DNA from 2 places in the Nonomuraea sp. NPDC049624 genome. Region 2 is predicted to be linked to the other one. Evidence: riboswitches for the same ligand, from Rfam matches in the RefSeq annotation. Region 2 holds a riboswitch; the other holds the start of a gene.

Region 1 (7,501 bases), on a different contig from region 2:
AGCAGGCCGTCGTCGTGCAGCCCGCGGGCGAACTTGTGCGCGGCGGCCATCGGGCCGCCCGTGTGGGAGCTGGACGGTCCGATGCCGATCTTGAAGAGGTCGAAGACGCTGATCGCCATTGATGGGCGCCCTTCAGTTCAGGAAGTGCCGGGGCCCGCCGCGGGCCCCGGCGTTGGTGTCAGGACTCGCCTGAGGTGAGCGCCGTGTACTCCTCGGCGGACAGCAGGTCCTCCGCGTCGCCCTCCATGCGGACGCGGAACATCCAGCCGTCGCCGTACGGGTCGCTGTTGGCCAGCGACGGGTCGTCGGCCACGGCCGAGTTCACCTCGACGATCTCGCCGCCGACGGGCGCGTAGATCTCGCTCACCGACTTGGTGGACTCCACCTCGCCGACCGAGTCACCCGCCTCGACGGTCGAACCGACCTCGGGGAGCTGCACGAAGACGACGTCACCAAGAGCCTCGGCGGCGAAGGCCGTGATGCCGACGGTCACGGTGATGCCGTCGTCCACGCCCGACACCCACTCGTGCTCCTTGGTGTAGTTCAGGTCGTCAGGGATGTTGCTCACTTGTTCCTCCTGTAGAAGGGCAGCTCGACCAGGTCCATAGGTTCATGGCTGCCCCGGATGTCCACGGCCAGACCTGTGTCGGCCCCGGCGTCCACGTAGGCCATCGCGATGGGCTTGCCCAGGGTCTGGGAGGGCGCACCGCTGGTGACCTCGCCGACGACGGCGCCGTCGCGGGTGACCGGGTAGCCGTGACGCGGCACCCGGCGGCCCTGGGCGACCAGGCCGACGAGGCGGCGGCGGGGCTGGTCGTCCTTGACCGCCTCCAGTGCCGCCCTGCCGACGAAGTCACCGGGCTTGTCGAATTTCACCACTCTGCCCAGCCCCGCGTCGAACGGGGTCAGGTCGGAGCTCAGCTCGTTGCCGTAGAGCGGCATGCCGGCCTCCAGCCTGAGGGTGTCGCGGCTGGACAGACCGGCGGCCCGCAGCCCGTGCGGCTCGCCCGCGGCCTCCAGGGCGCGCCAGAGCGGCACGGCGTCCTGGTTGGCGACGAACAGCTCGAAGCCGTCCTCGCCGGTGTAGCCGGTGCGGGCGATGAGCGCCTGGCGGCCGTCGACCACGCCGGGCAGGCCCGCGTAGTACTTGAGATTGTCGAGGTCGGCGTCGGTGAGCGTGGCCAGGATCTCCTGGGCCTTCGGGCCCTGGATCGCGATGAGGGCGTACTGCTGGGAGCGGTCATCGACCGCCACGTCATACGACTTAGTACGATTTTTCAGCTCATCCGCGACCTTGTCGGAGTTCGAGGCGTTGGCCACCACCATGAACTCCTCGTCCGCCAGCCGGTAGACGATGAGGTCGTCGAGCACCCCGCCGCGCTCGTCCACGATCATCGTGTACCTGGCCCGGCCGGGCGCGAGCGCCGACAGGTGGCCGACCAGCGCGTAGTCGAGGGCCTCTGCGGCCTGCGGACCGGTCAGGAAGATCTCGCCCATGTGCGAGAGGTCGAACAGCCCGGCCGCCTCGCGGACGGCTTTGTGCTCCGCCGACTCGCTGCCGTACCGGAGCGGCATGAGCCATCCGGCGAAGTCGGTCAGCGTGGCGCCTAGGGCCTCGTGGACGTCTCGTAGCGGCGTAGGTCGGGACATTTGTCGCACCTCAGGACAGGATTGGATGCCAGCATCCTCCCCCTCTGTCATGGATGCCTGAGAGCTTCGCCCGAGTTTTACCGGACTTTCACCTTCGGCGAGGCCCCGAGGGCCTGCTTTCCAGAGGTCACCTCCCCGTAAGAACGCCTTACAGGGCTGCCGCGCGGTCCTTTGCCTTGAGAGGTTCGCGGGGAGGGCTTGCTCCTTCAGGGACCCTGACCGGCTGTCAGGGTGCTCTCCCGCACGGTTTCGCCGGTGATGTCCGTCAGCCTAGTGCCGTCATGGGGGTGTTGTCGCGCTTCGCCCTCCGCCATCCGCCGCATCCGCGACATCCCGCACGCAGCGAAAAGCGGCCGCGGCCCCGGAGAGGCGGGGTCGCGGCCGCGTTGGTGGCCGCGCGCGAGCCGGTCATGGCAGGTCAGCTCGCACGCGGCAGCTCGGGGCGGGCCGGCGGTGACCGGCCCGCGCGGGGCTCGGGCCCGAGGATCAGGCCCGTGGATCAGGTCCGAGGATCAGACCCTGAGGTCAGGCCGGATCAGGCCCGTGCCCAGAGGGCGGGCACGTTCGGCGGCTCCCAGCCCGGCAGGCTGGTGTGCGCCTGGAGGCAGCGGTAGCTGACCCCCTGGTAGGTGACGACGTCTCCGGCCGTGTACGACTTGTAGGCCGTCCAGGTGGTGCCCTGGCCGTCCCCTCCGACGGTCAGGGTGAAGGACGCGGAGTGGTCCGCCGTCGTCCCGTCGCCGTTGATCCCTATCGTGTACGTCCCCGCCGCGACGCCGCTGGTGGTGGCGATCGTGACGGTGGACGACTGGCCCGCCTGCACCGTGGACGGGCTGAAGGAGACGGTGACCCCGCTCGGCACGTTCCCGGCGGAGAGCGCGACGCTCTGCGCCTGGCCGGACGTGACCTGGGTACTGACCGCCGCGGTAGCCGACTGACCGGCCTGGACCGATGCCGACGACGGGGTCACCGAGATCGAGTAGTCGTTCTCCGTGGGCGTGCTGGTGCCCACGGCGAGCTTCCATATGGCGTACGCGATGGCGTCGGAGTTGCGGTCGAGCGCCGTGGTGTTGATGGCGCTCGGGTAGCTGTCGCAGGCGCTGTGGTAGCAGCGGTCGAACGCCTGCCCGGCCGAGCCGCCCCACTTGGCGGCCTGGGCCGAGCTCTTGACCGCCCCGGCCCCCGTGGCCAGGCCGCCGACCCGGACGCCCGCGCTCTTGAACGAGGCGTGGTCGCTGCGGCCGTCGCCCTCCCTGTCGCCCTCGGTCTGCAGGCCGATGGTGGCGAAGTAGTCGTTGAAGGTGCGCTGGATCGCCGCGTCGTCGTCGTAGACGAAGTAGCCGGCGTTGGTCGAGGCGATCATGTCGAAGTTCAGGTACACCTCGACGCCGCTCGCGCCGCCGTTCTGCACGTAGTACCTGGACCCGACCATGCCCGCCTCCTCGGCGCCCCACCAGCCGAACCGCACGTGCTTGGTGAGGGTGGGCTTGCGGGCGGCGAGGGTGAGGGCGTTCTCCAGGAGCGCGGCCGAGCCGGAACCGTTGTCGTTGATCCCGGGGCCGGCCGCGACGCTGTCGAGGTGGGCGCCGAGCATCACGGTCTGGTTGGCCGGGCCGCCCGGCCAGTCGGCGATCAGGTTGCTGCCGCCGCTGAAGTTCTGCACGCGGGTGGTGAAGCCGGCCGCGTCCAGCTTGCCCTTGATGTAGTTCATCGAGGCGGTGAAGCCCGGCCTGCCCGAGGCGCGGTTGCCGCCGTTGCTCGTGGCGATGGACTGCAACTGGCTCAGATGCGCCGTCACGTTCGCGACGGGGATGTCGGGCGCGGGGTCGGCGGCGGCGCCGGCCGGTCCGGCCGGCGTGGTGAGGGTCAGGGCCAACGCGGCGGTGGCCGCGGCGCCCAGCCTGAGCATGGCGTTCACGTTCTGTGGCTCCTCAAGGGGGTTGGGCGGCCACCCCGGCGTGGCCGCCCAGGTCGTGCGACTTAGACCGGCTGCCAGAGGGCAGGGGTGTTGGGCGGCTCCCAGCCCGGCAGGCTCGTGTGAGACTGCAGGCAGCGGTAGCTGGCGCCCTGGTAGGTGACGGTCTGTCCGGCCGTGTAGGCCGTGTACGTCTGCCACGTGGTGCCCTGGCCGCCGCCCACCGTCAGGCTGAAGGAGGCCGAGTGGTCGGCGCTCGCGCCGTCGGCGTTCAGGCTGATCGTGTACGTGCTGGGCGTCACGCCGCTCGTGGTCGCGAACGTCACCGTGGACGACTGCCCGGCGGTGATCGTGGACGGGCTGAAGCTGACCGTCACGCCCGCGGGCACGTTGCTCGCCGACAGGGCGATGCTCTGCGCCTGGCCGGCGGTGACCTGCGTGCTGACCGTGGCGGTGGCCGACTGACCGGCCTGCACCGAGGCCGACGACGGGGTCACGCCGAAGGAGTAGTCGTTCGGCGAGCTCTGCCCGATCTGCAGGTTGTAGGTGGCCTGGCGGTCCACGTCGGCGCCGTCGGCCGTGATGGCGATCGAGTGGGTGCCCTGCGGGCTGCTCGCCGAGGTGGTGATCGTCAGCGTCGAGCTCTGCCCCGCGGTGATGGTGGCCGGGCTGAACGAGGCGGTCACGCCGGCCGGCAGGGTGCCGGTCCGCAGGGTGATCGACTGCGCCGAGCCGCCGGTCACGGTGGTGCTCACCGTGGTCGTGGTGCTCTGGCCGGGGGTGACGCTGCCGGAGGCGGGGTTCAGGTTGACCGAGAAGTCGTTGCTGCCCTGCGTGCAGGTCGGCTCGCCGGACTGGGCCCGTACGCTGACGCCGTCCCAGGCGTTCTTGACCACGTTGAACTCGGTGCAGCTGCCCGGGTACAGGGTCTTGGCGGCCTGGAGGGTGGCGACCCTGGCCTTGGCGTGCGTCCACGGCTGGGTCTTCATGTTCAGCGCGGACATGAACACCTCACCGGCCTTGCGGATGCCGATGCCGGTGATCGCGGCGCCGTTGTCGCAGCGGGTGCTGGCGGGCTTGCCCGAGGGGTTGGTGCCCTCGGCCACCAGGTAGAACCAGTGGTTCTGCGGGCCGGCTGCCGCGTGCACCTCGGTGTTGGGGATGGAGGCGCTGTAGCAGTTCGGGTGGCTGAGGGCCGACGGGTTGTACATGTTGCGGATCGGCCCGGACCCCGAGAGGTTGACCTCCTCGCCGACCAGGTAGTCCGGCGGGTCGTTCGGGTTGTTGGCGTACGCCTCGGTGAGCGCGCCGAAGATGTCGCCGGTGGACTCGTTCATGCCGCCGGTCTCGTTGCCGCTGCCCGAGCCGCCGCTGGTGAACTGGAAGATGCCGTGGCCGAACTCGTGGCCGACCACGTCCATCGACGTGAGCTGCTGGGAGTTGGCGGAGTTGTGGCCGAAGGAGCCGTACTGGCCGTTCCAGTAGGCGTTGACGTCGGCCAGGCCGACGCGGGCCGGGTAGCCGCCGCCCTGGCCGTTGATGCCGTTGCGGCCGAGCCAGGCGCTCAGCATGTCCCATTCCCGCTGCGCGGCGTACAGGGCGTCGACGCAGGCGGTCTCCAGGTTCGTGCCCGAGCCGTTGCCCCAGGTGTCGGTGGTCTTCGTGTACGGCGTGCCGTTCTGGCCGCCGCACGCCACACCGCTCCTGCGGGGGTCGCGCATCGTGTACGAGGGGCTGGTGTCGATGGTGACGGTGCCGACGTAGTAGCTGTTGCCGGTGCCGTCGCGCACCTCGTCCCAGTCGTCGATGACCTTGCCGGTCAGGGCGTCCACGTAGACGTGGAGCTTGGTCTCGTGACCGGTGGCGTTGGCGCCGGTGACGAGCACCTCCCAGGCCAGCCGCGGGGTCGTCGTGGTGGCGTGCACGGACAGCACCGGCGTGGCGACGGTCTCGACCCTGGCCACCTTGGCCCTGGCCGTCACGGCGGCCTGGGCCGCGGTGACCTTCGCCTTCGTGCCGATCCCGATCTTCGTGCGCTGCCCGGTGGCGACCGTGTCGACCACCGCGCCGGAGGCGTCCGTGGCGACGACCACGTCGCCGCCGTAGACGGGCAGGCCCGCGTGCTTACGGGCGTAGGTCAGGTACTGCAGGCCGCGGACGCCTTCGACGGTCGACGTCAGCGTGAACGTGTCCTGCTCGGATGCCAGCAATGCCGCCGAGTCGGCCAGGATCGCGTTGTGTGCGGTGGCGATCGCGTTCCTGCGCTCGTCGGGGCTGGGAGGATCGGCCACCTGCGACGCTTGGGCTGTGGCGCTCGTGGCGCCCACCAGCGAGCTGGTGGTCAGGGCTAGCGCGAGCATTGCGGCAGCCCCCAACCTGAGTTTGGGGTTCACTCTCTGGCTCCTCAGGGGGGTGTGGAGTGGAAGAGCCCCGGCCGGCTGGGGATGAACACAGGGTGACACCGGGATGGCGCGACCCGGTACCCAACAAATTTCCTATAACGTGGTGATATGGCCCTCTGAGCTGGGATTTCGCGGGATTTTAGGGCGCAGAAAAGGTAAAGAAGCTTTCCAGTAACGGTCTCAGCAGGCCGCCGTGAACGCCTCGAAGAGCGCCGATCCGTCGCCCGCCTCCGGGTGCCACTGGACCGCTGCCGCGAAGCCGCCGGAGTCGAGCTCCACCGCCTCGATCGTCCCGTCGCCGGACGTGGCGGTGACCGTGAGCCCGGGGGCGAGCCGGTCGATCGCCTGGTGGTGGTAGTGCGGGACCGCCACCGGGTCCGTGCCGAGCGCCTCGGCCAGGCGGCTGCCGGGCACGGGCGTGACCGGCAGGTGGCCGAACTCGCCGGGCGCGGGGGAGTGGCCGGTGTGCCCGGTCACGTCGGGCAGGTGCTGGTGCAGGGTGCCGCCGAGCAGCACGTTGAGCACCTGCAGCCCGCGGCAGATGCCCAGGAACGGCAGCCCGGCCTCCAGGGCCGCCGCCAGGAGGGCGAACTCGGCCTCGTCCCGGAACTCCCGGACGTAGCCGGTGCGCTCGTGCGCCGCCCGGCCGTACCTGGCCGGGTCGACGTCGCCGCCGCCGGCCAGGACGAGACCGTCGAGCCGCCCCACGACCTGGGCGGGATCGCCGGCCGGCGGCAGCAGCACGGGCTGCCCGCCGGCCTGGACGATCTTCTCGACGTACATGTACGGCAGCAGCGCGACGGGCAGGTCCCACACGGTGAACCGGGCGGGCTCGACGTACGTCGTGACGCCGATGACCGGACGGGTCACAGCGGCGTCACGTACGCGCCGGAGATGCCGCCGTCCACCAGGAACTCGGCCCCCGTGATGAAGGAGGCGTCGTCGCTGGCCAGGAACGCCACGGCGGCGGCGATCTCCGACGCCTCGGCGAAGCGGCCCACCGGGACGTGCACCAGCCGCCGCTGGGCCCGCTCGGGGTCCTTGGCGAACAGCTCCTGCAGCAGCGGCGTGTTCACCGGCCCGGGGCACAGCGCGTTGACCCGGATGCCCTCGCGGGCGAACTGCACGCCCAGCTCGCGCGACATCGCCAGCACGCCGCCCTTGGAGGCCGTGTACGAGATCTGCGACGTGGCCGACCCCATGACCGCCACGAACGACGCGGTGTTGATGATCGACCCCTTGCCCTGCCGCCGCATGTACGGGATGGCGTGCTTGCAGCACAGGTACACGCTGGTCAGGTTCACCTCCTGGACGCGGCGCCAGGCGTCCAGGCCGGTCTCCAGGATCGAGTCGTCGTCGGGCGGCGAGATGCCGGCGTTGTTGAAGGCGACGTCCACGCTGCCGTAGGTCTCGTGGGCCGTGGCGAACATCCGGACGACGTCGTCCTCGCTGGTCACGTCGGCCTTGACGAAGAGGCCGCCGACCTCGCCCGCGGCCTTGGCCCCGGCCTCCTCGTCGATGTCGACGCAGACGA
Region 2 (7,501 bases):
AACGCCGCCGCCCGCCTGCGCGACGACCGCTTCCTGGTCATCTCCGGCGACGCCCTCACCGATATCGACTTATCCGACATGATCCGTTTTCATCGCGAAAATTCGGCTCTTGTCACCATCGGTCTGAAACGCGTTCCCAACCCGCTCGAATTCGGGATCATCATCGTCGACGAGAGCGGACGCGTGCAGCGCTTCCTGGAGAAGCCCACCTGGGGCCAGGTCTTCTCCGACACCGTCAACACCGGCATCTACGTCATGGAGCCCGAGATCCTCGACGCCGTCGCCGACGGCGAACCGGTCGACTGGTCCTCGGACGTCTTCCCCGCCCTCCTGGAACGCGGCGCCCCCATCTACGGCTACGTCGCCGACGGCTACTGGGAGGACGTCGGCACCCACGCCAGCTACCTCAAGGCCCAGGCCGACGCGCTGTCCGGCCGGGTCCGCCTCGACATCGGCGGCTTCGAGCTCTCCCCGGGCGTCTGGGTGGCCGACTCGGCCACGGTCGACCCCGACGCCGTCCTGAAGGGACCGCTGCTGATCGGCGACTACGCCAAGGTGGAGGCGGGCGCCGAGCTGCGCGAGTACACCGTGCTCGGCAACAACGCGGTCGTGCGCGAGGGCGCCTTCCTGCACCGCGCGGTCGTCCACGACAACGTCTACCTCGGTCCCGGCGCCCACCTGCGCGGCTGCGTCATCGGCAAGAGCACCGACGTGATGGGCGGCGCCCGCGTCGAGGAGAACGCCGTCATCGGCGACGAGTGCGTCATCGAGGCCGAGGCGTACGTCTCCAGCGGCGTCAAGGTCTACCCGTTCAAGACCATCGAGGCCGGCGCGGTCGTCAACACCAGCGTCATCTGGGAGTCGCGCGGCCAGCGCAACCTGTTCGGCCCGCGCGGGGTCAGCGGCCTGGTCAACGTCGAGATCACCGCCGAGCTGTGCGTCCGGCTGGCCGGCGCGTACGCCACCACCCTGCGCAAGGGCGCCTACGTCGTCACCTCCCGCGACTGCTCGCTGGCCGCCAGGGCGCTCAAGCGGGCCGTCATCGGCGCCCTGACCGCCGCCGCGATCAACGTCCTGGACCTGGAGGCCGCGCCGCTGCCGGTGGCCCGCTTCCACACCGCGCGCGAGTCGGCCGCCGGCGGCATCGCCCTGCGCACCACGCCCGGCGACCCGCAGAGCGTCGACATCGTCATCATGGACGACCGCGGCGCCGACCTGCCCCCGGCCGCCCAGCGCAAGCTGGAGCGCGTCTTCTCCCGCCAGGAGTACCGGCGGGCCTTCCCCGGCGAGATCGCCGAGCTGCACTACCCGGCCAGGGCCGTCGAGGGCTACACGCACGAGCTGATGCGGGCCATCGGCGTCACCGGCGTCAAGGACATGAAGGTCGTGGTCGACTGCGCCGGCGGCACCTCCTCCCTGGTGATGCCCACGCTGCTCAGCCGCGCCGGCGTCGAGGTGCTCACCGTCAACGCCCGGCTGGACGACGTCTCGCCCACCGAGACGCTGGCCGAGCGCCGCCGCGACCTGCAACGCCTGTCGGAGCTGGTCAGCTCCTCGCGGGCGGCGTTCGGGGTGCGCTTCGACCCGGTCGGCGAACGCATCGCGCTGGTGGACGAGACCGGCCAGCTCATCAGCGAGGAACGCGCCCTGCTGGTCGTGCTGGACCTGGTGGCGGCCGAGCGCCGGGGCGGCCGGGTGGCCCTGCCGGTCACCACCACCCGGGTCGCCGAGCAGGTCTGCCGCTTCCACGGCGTGCAGGTGCAGTGGACCTCGACCGCGCTCGACGCCCTGACCTCCGCCGCCCAGGGCCCCGACATGATCTTCGCGGCCGACGGGCGCGGCGGGTTCGTCGTGCCGGAGTTCAGCCCGGCCATCGACGGCCTGGCCGCGTTCATGCGCCTGCTGGGGCTGGTGGCCCGCACCCGGCTGTCGCTCAGCCAGATCGACGCCAGGATCCCCGAGGTCAAGCTGCTGCGGCGGAGCGTCCCGACCCAGTGGGCGGCCAAGGGCGCGGTGATGCGCTCGGTCATCGAGGCAGCCGAGGCCGAGCCCGACGGCTGGCGCGTGGACACCACCGACGGCGTGCGCGTCGCCCGCGACGACGGGTCGTGGGTGCTGATCCTGCCCGCCGCCGCCGAGCCGGTCACCGACCTGTGGGCCGAGGCCCCCGACATGGACGGCGCGCAGGCGTTGCTCGAACGGTGGGCCCGCGTGGTCGAGCAGGCGGCCGTCTGATCACGTAGAGTAGCGGAAAAGCCTTCGCCCGAGATGTGCGCGCGGAGTGCCGCAAGATCGTAATGTAGAAACGCGCGGCGGCATGGACCACGGGGTGGGGGCGGCGGTAACTTTGTCAGCGTCCGAACCGCAGTCCAGCGCCCCGCCTTGACCTTTGCCGCTGATCAGCGTAAGTTGCGGCATTCGCAAACTTGAAGAGCGAAGGCAGGCGCGTCCCCAGCACCGTCGCCGCGTCTTCGCGGTAGGAGGCCGAGCCGATCGATGCCGAGCGTCTACTGCACGCAGTGCGGGCACGCCAACCCCGAGGATGCCCGTTTCTGTTCCCGCTGTGGGTCACCGCTGACCAGACCCGAGGTCTCCGGGGACACCACGTCGACGATCTCGGTCGCGGGAATCGAGGCGTACGAGGCTGAGACAGGCGACATGCTCCTGGCCGAACGGGCGCTGGTCGAACAGCTCCCGCCCGGCACGGCGTTGCTCACGGTGACCAGAGGGCCCAACCAGGGCAGCCGGTTCCGGCTGGACAAGGACCTCACCACGACCGGGCGCCACCCGGAGAGCGACATCTTCCTCGACGACATCACCGTCTCGCGCCGCCACGTCGAGTTCTACCGCCACCGCGGCGGCCAGTTCTCCGTACGCGACGTGGGCAGCCTCAACGGCACCTACGTCAACCGGGAGCGCATCGAGGAGGTCCCCCTGCACTCCGGAGACGAGGTGCAGATCGGCAAGTTCCGCCTCGTCTTCCTGATGAGGGTCAACGCCGGCGCATGAGCTCACAGGCGGCACGCTCGCACATGAGCATCGGGGAGGTGCTCGCCCTGCTGCAGGGCGAGTTCCCCGACGTCACCGTGTCCAAGATCCGCTTCTTGGAGGGTGAGGGGCTGATCGAGCCCGAGCGCAGCCCCTCGGGCTACCGCAAGTTCACCCATCTCCACGTCGAGCAGTTGCGGTTCATCCTGACCGAGCAGCGCGACCACTACCTGCCGCTTCGGGTGATCAAGGACAGGATGGCCGAGAGCTTCGGCCGTCCGCGCGCGGTGCAGCAGGCCCAGGAGATCCGCTACGACCGGGCCCAGCTGCTGGAGGCGGCCGGCATCGACGAGGAGACCCTCGCCGAGCTGGAGGACTACGGCCTGCTCGCCCCCGTGGCCAGGCGCTACGACGAGGAGGCGCTGAAGATCGCGCGCACCGTCGGCGCCCTGGCCCGTTTCGGCCTGCACGCCCGCCACCTGCGCGCGGTCAAGGCCGCCGCCGAGCGGGAGTGCGGGCTGGTCGAGCAGACCGTCGCGCCCATACTCAAGCGGCGCGCGCCCGGCGCCATCGGCGAGGCCGACGAGGCTGCCAGGGAGTTGTCCACCCTCCTGCTCGACCTGCACGCCTCCCTGGTGCGCCTCGGCGTCAGGTCTGTCCTGGGCCGTTGAGGGCACGGAGCTGGAAGGCCGGGGCACATTCCACGCCTGCCGGGTGTTACGTTGAAATACACAAGCGTGTAGCAGAAACGACCCAGTCAACAGCTGTGCCGGGCGACCGGCCGGTCGAATACGGAGCAGCCCGTGTTGCAGATGGAGGTCGTGGGCGTTCGAGTTGAGATGCCCACAAATCAGCCGATCGTCTTGCTCAAGGAGGCACACGGGGAACGGTTCCTTCCGATCTGGATCGGCATGACCGAGGCGACCGCGATCGCCCTGGCGCAGGCCGAGGAGCCGCCGCCCCGGCCGCTCACGCACGACCTGTTCAGGGACGTGCTGAGCGCGCTCGGCGTCGGGCTGCGCGCGGTCAACATCGTGGCCCTGCGTGACGGCATCTTCTTCGCCGACCTGGTGTTCTCCAACGGCGTGGAGGTCAGCGCCCGGCCCTCCGACTCGATCGCCCTGGCGCTGCGCACCGGTGCGCGCATCTTCGCCAGCGAAGAGGTCGTCCAGGAGGCCGGTGTGATCATCCCTGACGACCAGGAGGACGAGGTGGAGAAGTTCAGGGAGTTCCTTGACACGATCACTCCCGAGGACTTCGGCAGGGCGGGGTAGGTATTTCAGTGCATTTACGCTTCACGACGCGCCGAGCCGGATCGTTGACTGAGCATGGTCACGGTCCTACGGTGCAAGTGAAACCCGTGGTCGCCCTTTACGAACCCCCAGATCAGGCCATGGGATGAGAGAAAGCCGGAGGTCCGCGTGGCGGTCAGCAGCGGCGAGGGAAAGACGGCCGGCCAGGAAGATCCGGTGCGGCGCGAGAGCGCGCGGCAGCGTGCCGGAGAGCAGGGCCTGCTCTTCGACGAGCAGCCTGCGACCGTGCCCGACGACATCGGATACCGCGGGCCCACAGCCTGCTCGGCGGCCGGCATCACCTACAGGCAGCTCGACTACTGGGCGCGCACGGGCCTGGTCGAGCCCACGATAAGAGCCGCGCACGGCTCGGGCTCGCAGCGGCTCTACAGCTTCCGCGACATCCTGGTGCTCAAGGTCGTCAAGCGGCTGCTCGACACCGGGGTGTCGTTGCAGCAGATCCGCACCGCCGTGCAGCATCTGCGTGACCGCGGGGTCGCCGACCTCGCGCAGATCACGCTCATGAGCGACGGTGTCAGCGTCTACGAGTGCACCTCGGCCGACGAGGTGATCGATCTGCTCCAGGGCGGCCAGGGCGTGTTCGGCATCGCGCTCGGCCGGGTCTGGCGAGAGGTCGAGGGCTCCCTCGCGGAGCTGCCGGGGGAACGGGCGGCGGTCGAGGACACCGTCCCGGCCGACCATCCCGCTGACGAGCTCGCCAAGCGGCGTCGCGCACGCCGCACGGGGTGAGCTGAACCGCTGAACACACCGTAGTAATCTAGGACAGAGTAAGGCTGATGACCCCGTGCGGGAGAGTCCCTGGGCTTCGGTCCTGGGGCGCCGAAGGAGCAACCCTCCCCGGAATCTCTCAGGCATCCCGTACCGCTCGGGTGAGGCAACTCTGGAAAGCAGGTGCGCCCGCCAGGCGCACCTCACCGACGGTGCAAGCCCCACGGTGGGGTGAAGCTCTCAGGTCGCGATGACGTCGCGATGACAGAGGGGGAGATCCGGCACTCGCCCGCGCCCTGGCGCCGGTCTCCAAGCCTCGGGAGGCAACCTCCATGACCGACCTGTCCGCTCCGCCGTTCTCGTCCAGGCACATCGGCCCATCGGAGTCCGAGCAGCAGCGCATGCTCGAGGCCGTGGGCTTCGAGTCCGTCGGCGATCTGGTGGCCGTGGCCGTGCCCGAGGCCATCAGGGTCAAGGACCGGCTCAAGCTGCCGGCCGCCGCGAGCGAGACCGAGGCCATCGCCGAGCTGCGCGAACTGGCCTCCCGCAACCGGGTGCTGACCTCCATGATCGGCCTGGGCTACTACGACACCGTCACGCCCGCCGTCATCCGGCGCAACCTGCTGGAGAACCCGGGCTGGTACACCGCCTATACGCCGTACCAGCCGGAGATCTCGCAGGGGCGCCTGGAGGCGCTGCTGAACTTCCAGACGGTCGTCTCCGACCTGACCGGCCTCGACGTCGCCGGCGCCTCCCTGCTGGACGAGGCCACCGCCGCGGCCGAGGCCATGACGCTGGCCCGCCGCGCCGGCAAGTCCAAGAGCGACGTGTTCGTCGTCGACGCCGACACGCTGCCCCAGACCAAAGCCGTGCTGGCCACCCGCGCCGAGCCGCTCGGCATCACGCTGGTCGAGCACGACCTCGACGGCGAGCTGCCCGAGTGCTTCGGCGTGCTCGTCCAGTACCCGGGCGCCTCGGGCCGCCTGCGCGACTTCCGCGACGTGGCCGCCAGGGCGCACGAGGCGGGCGCGCTCGTCGTGGCCGCCGCCGACCTGCTGGCCCTCACGCTCGTGGCCGCCCCCGGCGAGCTGGGCGCCGACATCGCCGTCGGCTCCTCCCAGCGCTTCGGCGTCTCCTTCGGGTTCGGCGGGCCGCACGCGGCCTACATGTCCGTACGCGAGGGCCTGCAGCGGCAGATGCCCGGCCGCCTGGTCGGCGTGTCGGTCGACGTCGACGGCGACCCCGCCTACCGGCTGGCCCTGCAGACCCGCGAGCAGCACATCCGCCGCGAGAAGGCCACCAGCAACATCTGCACCGCCCAGGTCCTGCTGGCCGTGATCGCCGGCATGTACGCCGTCTACCACGGCCCCGAGGGCCTGCGCCGGATCGCGCACCGCGTGCACCGGCACGCCGTCGCGCTGGCCGGCGGGCTGCGCGAGGCCGGCCTGGAGGTCGTGCACGGCGAGTTCTTCGACACCGTGCTCGTCCGCGTGCCCGGCAGGGCCGCCGAGGTGGTGGCCGCCGCCGCCGAGCGGGGCGTCAACCTGTGGCAGGCCGACGACGACCACGTCTCGATCGCCTGCGACGAGAAGACCGGCGCGGCCGAGCTGGTCAAGGTGTGGGCCGCCTTCGGCGTCGAGCGCGAGGAGGTGGCGCTGGAGGCCGACGCGCTGCCGGACGGGCTGCTGCGCGAGTCGGACTACCTGACCCACCCGGTCTTCCACAGCCACCGCTCCGAGACCGCGATGCTGCGCTACCTGCGCAGGCTCCAGGACAAGGACATCGCGCTCGACCGTTCGATGATCCCGCTCGGCTCGTGCACGATGAAGCTGAACGCGACCACCGAGATGGAGCCGATCACCTGGCCGGAGTTCGCCGGCGTGCACCCGTACGCGCCGGAGGCCCAGACCGAGGGCTACCGGGAGCTCATCGGCACCCTGGAGGGCTGGCTGGCCGAGGTGACCGGCTACGACGCCGTCTCCATCCAGCCGAACGCCGGCTCCCAGGGCGAGTTCGCCGGCCTGCTGGCCATCCGCGCCTACCACCAGGCCAACGGCGACACCGGGCGGGACGTGTGCCTGATCCCGTCCTCGGCCCACGGCACGAACGCGGCCAGCGCCGTCATGGCCGGCATGCGGGTCGTGGTCGTGGCCTGCGACAGCGACGGGAACATCGACCTGGCCGACCTCGACGCCAAGATCGCCAAGCACCGCGACAAGCTCGCCGCGATCATGGTGACGTACCCGTCCACGCACGGCGTGTACGAGGAGTCGATCACCGAGGTGTGCGCCAAGGTGCACGAGGCCGGCGGCCAGGTCTACGTCGACGGCGCCAACCTCAACGCCCTGGTGGGCCTGGCCAAGCCGGGTGAGTTCGGCGCCGACGTGTCCCACCTCAACCTGCACAAGACGTTCTGCATCCCGCACGGCGGCGGCGGCCCCGGCGTCGGCCCGGTCGCGGTCCGCGGCCACCTGGCGGCCTACCTGCCCGGC

Evidence for each region. Region 2 has a riboswitch for glycine ahead of gcvP (aminomethyl-transferring glycine dehydrogenase). Riboswitches for the same ligand answer to the same signal wherever they lie in the genome.
Region 1: another riboswitch for glycine. It lies ahead of gcvT (glycine cleavage system aminomethyltransferase GcvT); the one in region 2 lies ahead of gcvP (aminomethyl-transferring glycine dehydrogenase).

The regions. Positions count from the first base shown of each region.
Region 1 covers NZ_JBFAOR010000002.1:197,151-204,651, reverse strand. The annotation lists gene AB0J76_RS07190 (L-serine ammonia-lyase) at 1-119, opposite strand, end outside; gene gcvH (glycine cleavage system protein GcvH) at 179-568, opposite strand; gene gcvT (glycine cleavage system aminomethyltransferase GcvT) at 565-1,650, opposite strand; glycine riboswitch at 1,685-1,784, opposite strand; glycine riboswitch at 1,805-1,902, opposite strand; gene AB0J76_RS07175 (M28 family peptidase) at 2,186-3,559, opposite strand; gene AB0J76_RS07170 (M4 family metallopeptidase) at 3,631-5,925, opposite strand; gene AB0J76_RS07165 (gamma-glutamyl-gamma-aminobutyrate hydrolase family protein) at 6,148-6,837, opposite strand; gene AB0J76_RS07160 (3-oxoacyl-ACP reductase) at 6,834-7,501, opposite strand, start outside.
Region 2 covers NZ_JBFAOR010000005.1:470,138-477,638, reverse strand. The annotation lists gene AB0J76_RS23165 (mannose-1-phosphate guanyltransferase) at 1-2,235, shown strand, start outside; gene AB0J76_RS23160 (FHA domain-containing protein) at 2,497-3,009, shown strand; gene AB0J76_RS23155 (MerR family transcriptional regulator) at 3,033-3,659, shown strand; gene AB0J76_RS23150 (bifunctional nuclease family protein) at 3,792-4,262, shown strand; gene AB0J76_RS23145 (MerR family transcriptional regulator) at 4,410-5,030, shown strand; glycine riboswitch at 5,079-5,175, shown strand; gene gcvP (aminomethyl-transferring glycine dehydrogenase) at 5,342-7,501, shown strand, end outside.